DNA from 2 places in the Bradyrhizobium sp. UFLA01-814 genome. Region 1 is predicted to be linked to the other one. Evidence: predicted binding sites of a transcription regulator. Region 1 holds the regulator's gene; the other holds the start of a gene.
What was found. The regulator LexA, encoded in region 1, represses DNA repair genes until DNA is damaged. The targets are predictions, from matches to a motif close to TGTTCNNNNTGTGTTCNG.
Positions count from the first base shown of each region.

Region 1 (4,347 bases):
TGCTCGCCGTGATCGTCGACCGCCGCGCGATCACCTTCCGCACGCTGGCGGTGGCGGCACTGATCGTGCTCGCGATCGCGCCGGAAGCGCTGGTGCATCCGAGTTTTCAGATGTCGTTCGCCGCGACGCTCGGGCTGGTGGCGCTGGTGCAGATCGGGCTGCCGAACCTATTCGCGTCGCCCGACCATTCGGCGACCGCGCGGGTTGCGCTGTGGGGCGGGCGTGAGCTCTCGATGCTGATGCTGGCCTCGCTGGTGGCAGGGCTTGCGACGACGCCCTACGCCGCGTTCCATTTCCATCGCGTGACGCCCTACGGGCTGCTCGCGAACCTCGCGGCGATGCCTATTGTGTCGGCGGTCGTGATGCCGGCCGGCCTGCTGGGGCTCCTCGCCATGCCGTTCGGCTTCGACGGCGTGTTCTGGGCGATCATGGGACTCGGCATCGACTGGATGATCCTGGTGACGCAATGGGTCGCCGCACTCCCGGGCGCGGTCGGCCGCATGGCGGCGTTCGGGATCGGGCCGCTGATCGCAGCGAGTGCCGGCATCATCCTGCTCGGGCTGCTGCGCACGCCGCTGCGCTGGTCGGGTGCGGTGCTGCTGGTGATGGCGTCGGTCTGGGCGCTCAGGGTGCCGCAGCCGGACGTGCTGGTCTCCGGTGACGGCCGCAACGTCGCGGTGCGCGGCGGTGACGGGCGGCTGCATTTGATGCACAGCGCCAAGGATGCGTTCCTGGTCAAGGAGTGGTTGGCGGCGGACGCCGACGCGCGGACCGCCACCGATGCGTCGCTCGGCGAGGGCGTCTCCTGCGATGCCGGCGGCTGCGTGGCCCAGGGACCTGGCGGCGCCTTCGTCGCGCTCGCGACCCGGCCGGAGGCGCTGGCGGACGACTGCGAGCGCGCAGGCCTGATCGTGACCGCGCGGCCGGCGCCGCAGGGCTGCGCGGCCTCGGTGATCGATGCCGAGCGGCTGCGCCGCCACGGCGCGCTGGTGCTACGGCGGATCAGGGACGGTTACGCCGTCGATGCGGTGAAGCCCGGCGGGATCGACCGGCCGTGGTCGCCGGCGGTTCCGGGCGACGGCGAGAGCGAGACGACGCTGCGCGCGCCGGCCGCCGCGCCGCGGCCCGCCGTGGACGCGACGCCGGCCGAGACCGATCTGCAGGGCGATGATTAGCGGTGGTCCGGTGAGGGGCCGCTCGGCAGCTCGAACAGGCCGAGATGGTATTCGTCGGAATCGGGGCCGGCGTCGGGCTTCTTGACGAGGGTAAAGGAAGCCTCGGGAAATTGCTCCCAGACTTTCAGGTCGTCGGCCGTCACCGTCAGCCAACCGAACCGGAACATGTAGCGGCCCGGTTCCGTGACGCGTCCAGCCTTTTGCCATGTGACCTTATCGACCACCGCACACGTCCTCCGTGCCCGATGATGCGCCAAGGCGCCGGCCGACGCAAACCTCCTCCTGCGCCCCGGAAGCGGAAGTCCGGGGTCGCCCGAAATTGCTTAGGTCATCCGCCGCCGAACAGCTCATTCCGCGGCGACGATGCGCTCAACCCAAAAACAGCGTTGCGAATGCGGAGGGCCGCCGCTCGACGACCTTCGGCTTGTGCTCGACCGGCGGATGCAGCGCCGGCAATTGTAGCACGCTGACGCGCTGTCCCTCGACCAGCTGGGTCACCAGGACATGGCTGCCGTCGGGGAATTCGACCGCGTCATGATGCCGATCGGGCACGTCGGGCTCGACTTCGTTGAATACGCCGACGCGATAGTTCAGCGTCTTGGTCCAGATCCAGCGGCTGTCGTAGCGAACGTTCTCGGCGAAAGCGAGCTCGGTGCCCGGCAGCATGCAGACCGCGACAGTGGGATCGTTCTCCGAAGCAAAGCCGCGGGTCGACGTGCCGCGGAACGTCGTCGTGATCAGCGTCTCTCCGACAATGGCGGGGCGCGATGCCACGGCGTGCAGACTATAGTCACACATCGGATGGCTCCTCATTTCGAGGTAGCGACCCGTGCCTCTCCTTGAGGCATTAGGGCCTCTACCAGAGTGGACGATAGCGAACGAGCTTCTGCTCGTTTCTGGGCGATTGTACGACTGGTCCGAGACCGCCTCCGATCACAAACACGCGACGCTGCGCGAGAGGTATCGGAGCGCATCGGGCAGGCCGTACGCTACACTATCATGCAAGGAACGATCCGACGTGTTGCTCGTTCCCGGCCGCCGCAAGTATTTGCAATTCAGTATTTGCGATAAAGCCCGATCAGCTTGCCTTGGATGCGGACCCGGTTCGGCGGCAGGATGCGCACTTCATAGGCGGTGTTGGCCGGCTCGAGCGCGATCGATGCGCCGCGGCGGCGGAAGCGCTTCAGGGTGGCTTCCTCCTCGTCGATCAGCGCCACCACGATGTCGCCGGTATTGGCGACGTCGTTGCGCTGGATCAGCGCCATGTCGCCGTCGAGGATGCCGGCATCGACCATCGAGTCGCCGCGCACTTCGAGCGCATAGTGCTCGCCGGCGCCGAGCATGTCGGGCGGCACGCTGATGGTGTGGCTGCGGGTCTGCAGCGCCTCGATCGGCGTACCGGCGGCGATCCGGCCCATCACGGGGACCGCGACCGGACGGTTGCCGTCGTCCTCGGCGATCGGCGGCGTGCTGGCGCGCCGGCCGAGGGTGCCTTCGATGACGCTGGGCGTGAAGCCGCGGCGGCCGTTGCCCCCGCCGGCCGAGAGTTCGGGCAGCTTGATGACCTCGATGGCGCGGGCGCGGTTCGGCAGGCGGCGGATGAAGCCGCGCTCCTCCAGCGCAGTGATCAGGCGGTGGATACCGGACTTCGAGCGCAGGTCGAGCGCATCCTTCATCTCGTCGAAGGAGGGCGGTACGCCGGCCTCTTTCAGACGTTCATTGATGAAACGCAGAAGTTCGTACTGTTTGCGCGTGAGCATCTCGAGTATTCCCCCGGTTGATAGCGTCGTTCGATTCCGAGACTCTTCTGGTGGGGCCTGCAGGCGGGGCCTGACCTCAGGAGCATGTGCTCAATGCACCTGCTTCCACCCGGCTTCCCGATTGTAGACACCAGTACTCGAAACAAATCATGAACGGACACTATATGTTCGATATGTGTTCCGCAACCACTTAATTTCCGGTGAACGGATCAGGCAACGCACAATCGGCGGGGCGCGAAAAACCTTATTCGGGCAGTGTCAGGATCTCGCATTCGCTGCCTTTGACGGCCGCAGCCGCGAACGGCGGACGCACGAGAAGTGCCCGTGCCGCAGCGAGATTCCCGAGCAGCGACGAGTCCTGCTGCGTCACCGGCGTTGCGATCAGCGTGCCGTCCTCGCGCGCTTCGAGCCGTGCACGCAGATAGTCCTCGCGCTGGTCGTTGGCGGCGAGGTCGCGGCCGAGCAGGGCGCTCGTGCGGCGATGATGAATCACTTTCCGGCCGCTGAGCGCCCGAATCAACGGCACCAAGAACAGGAAGGCGCAGACATAGGACGACACCGGATTGCCGGGCAGGCCGATCACCCGCATCGCGCCGAGCCGGCCGTGCATCATCGGCTTGCCGGGCCGCATCGCAATCCGCCAGAACGTCATGTCGACGCCCTCGGCTTCCAGCGACCGCTTGACGAGATCGTGGTCGCCGACCGAGGCGCCGCCTGTCGTGATGAGGACATCGGCGCCGGCCTCGCGCGCCCGGCGGATGCCGGCCGTGGTCGCCTCCACCGTGTCGGCGGCAACGCCGAGGTCGATGGTCTCGGCGCCCTCGGCGCGCGCCAGCGCCCGCAGCGCGTAGCCGTTGGAATAGACGATCTGGCCGGGGCCGGGCTGCGAGCCCGGCATTACCAGCTCGTCGCCGGTCGCCAGCACCGCGACCTTCGGGCGGCGGCGCACCGCAAGTTCCGGATAGTTCATGGCGGCCGCCAGCGACAGCGCGCGGTCGGACAGGCGGCTGCCGCCGCTGAGCAGCACCTCGCCCGCACGGAAGTCGACCCCGGCCGGGCGGATGTGCCGTCCGACGCTGGCGGCCTCCGTGATCGTGATGTGGTCGCCGCCGTCGACGGCGGTGTCTTCCTGGATGATCACCGCGTCGGCGCCATTGGGGATCACGCCGCCGGTGAAGATCCGCACCGCCTCGCCGGCGCCGACCGTCCGCTCGAACGGCCGGCCGGCGGCCACTTCGCCGATCACCTTGAGCCGGGCCTTTAGGTCAGCCGCATCGGCGGCGCGCACCGCATAGCCGTCCATCGCCGACATCGGCTGCGGCGGCTGGGTACGCAGCGCGGCGAGGTCGTGCGCCAGGGTGCGGTGGTAGGCGGCATCGAGCGCGACCATCTCCTCCGGCAGCGGTTCGGCG
Region 1 covers NZ_JAQOSR010000089.1:30,851-35,197, forward strand. Annotated here, with positions in the region: gene PMN64_RS25100 (ComEC/Rec2 family competence protein) at 1-1,175, shown strand, start outside; gene PMN64_RS25105 (hypothetical protein) at 1,172-1,399, opposite strand; gene PMN64_RS25110 (hypothetical protein) at 1,545-1,973, opposite strand; gene lexA (transcriptional repressor LexA) at 2,231-2,935, opposite strand; gene glp (gephyrin-like molybdotransferase Glp) at 3,180-4,347, opposite strand, start outside.

Region 2 (4,347 bases), on a different contig from region 1:
ACGGCCGGATTTCGGCCGGCTGCGCGCCGGTCTTCGGGCTTAGGAGCGCCGCGACCGTCTCACGGTCGCGAGACGTGTCGCAATCGTGAGACGGATAATGCCCCTCATGGTGAGGAGCGCGAATGCGCGTCTCGAACCATGAGGCCCGTCTGCCTACATCCTTCGAGACGCCCGCTATGCGGGCTCCTCAGGATGAGGGTCAGGAATCACCCCGCCGCGCGGCGCGGCTGGGCGTTGGTATCGGGCTCGGAGGGTGGAGGAAGCTGCATCAGGATGGTCTGGCCCATCGAGGCGATCTCGATGCCCTCCTCCTGGAAGCGCCGTTTCATGCGGCGGTTGAACTCGCGTTGCACCGCCCAGCGGCCGCTATCGGTGCAGCGGATCTGGCCGACGATGGTCACGACCGAGCCGTCGACCTTGTCGACGCCCCACAATTCGAGGTCGCCTCGAATGAATGCGCGATACGCCGTCTCCTGGCGCATTTGGGCGACGATGTCCTTCAGCACCTCGCCGGCGCGGTCGGTGTCCTCCTTGTAGGACACGTTGACGCTGACCGCGGCATTGCCGGCGCCGCGGCTGGAGTTGGTGATCGTCGTCACCGCGCTGAACGGCACCACGTGCACCGAACCGTCGCCGGCGCGCAGCCGCATGGTGCGGATCGAGACGTTCTCGACCACGCCCGAGAGGCCCGACACCGTGACGTTGTCGCCGACCTGCACGGTGTTCTCGATCAAAAGGAACAGCCCGGTGATGAGGTCCTGCACCAGCTTCTGCGAGCCGAAGCCGATCGCGATGCCGACGATGCCGGCGCCGGCGAGCAGCGGCGCGACATTGACGCCGATCTCGCTGAGCGCCGTGAGGCCGACCACCGCGACGATCATGCAGAACAGCGCGGTTCGCAGCATCGGCTGGAAGGTGCGCAGGCGCGCGGCGCGGGCGTAATGCCCGTCGCGCGACAGGGTGTCGATCTGCCGGTCCATCAGCGCATTGGCGACCTCCCAGATCACGGCCGCGGCCAGCGCGGCGATGCCGATCGTCACCAGCGCCGAGATCAGGCGGCTTCCGATCTGGCCGCCATAGAACCAGACGATGGCGTCGACGCCCCAGACCTCGAGCAGCGCGACGAAGCCAATGAAGGCGATCACCGCCGTGACCACCTTGCGCAGCAGCGGCAGATAGCGGTTGGCGCGGGTCTCGAGCCCGGGGAAGCGCTGGATCAGCTCCGGGCTGATGCGAAAGCCGCGATCGATCAGGCTCAGCACCACCATGGTGACGAGGCGGGTAACCAGGAGCACCGCGATGGTTCCGACGAAATATTGCAGCAGCAGCGAATAGCCGTTGCGGATGTTGAGCGCCCACACCGCCCACAGCGCGAGGTCGAGCGCGATCGCCAGCACATGCCAGAGTGCCGCGAGCCGGTTACGCGTCCGCGCCGCAAGCCCGGTGCGATCGGCCGGCGCGCGGATGACGTCGGCGACCTGGCGGCGGCACTGCAGGATGATGACGACGACAAAGAGATGCACCACCAGCATCACGAGCCGGATCAGCGCGGCATAGCCGGCGCGATGCAGCCCGAGCAGCAGCGCGACATTGGCAAAGGCGATGCCGGAGACGCCGACGGCAACGATCCGCCGGGCCCAGATCTCGATATAGGCCGCGGTCTCGGCACGGACGCGGAACAGGCCGAACGGCCCTGCCAGCGCGCGCACCGCGCAGATCAAGACGCGCGAGAACACATAGGCGTTGACGACGGCCAGGATCACGAGACGCGTGGTCGATTGATCGCCGATCTCGGTGCCGAGCAGCGCGGTGGCGATGCCGCCGAACACGACGACCGGCAGCAATTCGAGCAACAGGCGCCCAAGCACGAAGGGCAGCCGGATCAGCGACTGCCAGGCCCGCGCCAGGCTCAGCCGGCGCCGCTGCAACTCGGGCGCCGGCGTGACGTCGGCAACCGACGACGGCGGATCGACGCTGGCGAGCGTCTGCACCGGCATGCGCGCGGTCTGCGGCAGCCGCGCTTCCAGGAACGCGACCGGCCGCTTGATCAGGCGGAACACCACCCATTCGGCGGCCAGCGCGCAGCCGAACACCAGCGCCAGCTTCCAGGCGATATCGATCAAGAGGCCATAGGCGACCGGATCATTGGCGGTGCGCACGAACCAGTAATAGAACGCCGGGAAATGCGTCAGCGTGCGCGCGACGTCGGCGACCTCGCGCGACATCTCACCGACCTGCTCGGACACCATCAGCAACAGCTGCGCACCAAGGCTGTCGGCGGTGAGCGGGATCGATGACTGCGGCTGCTCGGGCGCCGGCTGCGCCGCCGCCTGCGGCGAGGCATTGGCGATGGCGCGCAGCGTGTTGATGATCTCGCCGCGTTTCTTGTCGTCCTGCAGCGTGTCGAGCGCGCGCTTGGCCTGCTCGGGCGTCAGCGCGTCGCTGGTAACGGGTTGCGGCGGCGCCGGCTTGGCGGCCGGCTGCGCGAACGCGGGAGAGACGAACAAAGTGAAGACGAGAAGCAGCGCAAGGCGAAGTTTGTGCGACACGAGGGCCTCATAAAATAACTGCGCGACCGCAAACCCTTGGGAGGAATCTGCTCTCGCGCTCGCGCCATGTCGGATACTCCTTTTCGCCCCGATGGTGTGTCGGAAGTTTGCCGCTGTGACGGCCATCTCTTGGCATTTGCCGCAACATAATCGTCACAGGCGTTGAGCCGCGTTTACACTTCCAGTGCACGTTCCCGGCCGATCGGCTCACTACACGTCAGGGATGAGACGGCAGAATCTTTCGCTTGACGCGCAGGAGCCGCCGTGATGTTCTTACTTTGTTCTTTTGTTCCCAATTGCGTTTCGGGGGTCTCATGCACGACGTGTTTAGCGACGACGGTCCGGTGCGGCTCTTCATTCACGACGACGACGAGACCCCGCTGGAATTCGTGCAGGATTTGTTGCGCACCGTGTTCGGGAAATCCGAGCAGGAAGCCATCGCATCCGCTGCCTTGATCGAGGCCAAGGGCGCCGTTCCGTGCGGCCCCTATCCGGGACCGGTGGCACGGGCAATCTTCAACTCGGCGAAATGGCTGATCCGCTCGAACGGTCAGCCGTTGATGATCACCACCGAGTCCGCCGACGCCAGCCGGCCCTGCGATCTCTGCGAAGCCCCGAGGGCCGTGACGGAGATTCTGATCCCCGGTACAACTGCGTCGCTGTGCAGCGAATGCCTGCTCGCTGCACGCCGCAGCTCGGAAGAATTGCCGGGCGAGACGTTTCGGTCCGCTTACGTTGCGCTCGACTGGCATTTCGCCGGCGTGCCGCGCAACCTGGTCGTGACACGGGCGCGACAGTTTCCGGGCCACATGCGCGCCGACGTTCAGGTCGCGATCGACAAGCTGCTCACCGATCCAATCCATTTCTTCGGCATCCATGAGGAATATCGCTACGAGACGCTCGACTTCGCGGCGCTGATGAAGGCCGGCCGCAATGCGCCGGCGATCGCGCCGCCGCAATATCGCGACGTCGATATCGGCGAGGCCGAGCCGGTGAAATGCCTTGCCAATGGACTGTGGCTGTGCCGAACCGGCGAGCTGCGCTACGCCGTGCTGCTGACGTTCCATCGCGAATATAATCACGAGCCGTCGCTGCGAATCGAGCTTGCGTTGCCCGCCGGGGCGACCGGCAATGCTTTCGTGCAGCGCACCTTCTCCGAGTTGGAGGCCGCCGTGCATGCAGCGCGATCCTATCGCGGCAAGATCCTGTCGCTGGAGGATGGCGCCAACTATCGCGGACGTTCGCGTGGCTTGACCGTGCATCGCCTGCCGACGGTCGCTCGCGATGACGTGATCCTGCCGGACCGGACGCTGCGGCTGCTCGACCGCAACGTGCTCGGTTTTGTCGGGAGCCGCGATCTGTTGCGCGGGCTCGGCCAGTCGACCCGCAAGGGCATCCTGCTCTACGGCCCGCCCGGCACCGGCAAGACCCACACCATCCGCTATCTCGCCACCAACCTGCCAAACCACACAACGCTGATCATCACCGCCGAGCAGGTCGGCCTTCTGGGCGCCTATATGAGTCTTGCCCGGCTGCTGCAGCCGACCATGGTCGTGATCGAGGATGTCGATCTGATCGCACGCGACCGCGAGGACATGGGCGGACCGTGCGAGGAATCCCTGCTCAACAAGCTGCTTAACGAGATGGACGGCCTGAAGGAGGATTGCGACATCCTGTTCGTGCTGACCACCAATCGGCCGGAAGAGCTGGAAGGCGCGCTGGCCGGCCGGCCCGGCCGCATCGACCAGGCCATCGAGGTGCCGCTGCCCGACGAGACCGGACGCGGCAAGCTGATCCG
Region 2 covers NZ_JAQOSR010000035.1:12,318-16,664, forward strand. Annotated here, with positions in the region: gene PMN64_RS13230 (mechanosensitive ion channel family protein) at 207-2,549, opposite strand; gene PMN64_RS13235 (ATP-dependent Clp protease adaptor ClpS) at 2,864-4,347, shown strand, end outside.
Region 2: a site for LexA is predicted at 2,818-2,835, ahead of PMN64_RS13235 (ATP-dependent Clp protease adaptor ClpS). Genes of this name have one in related genera too.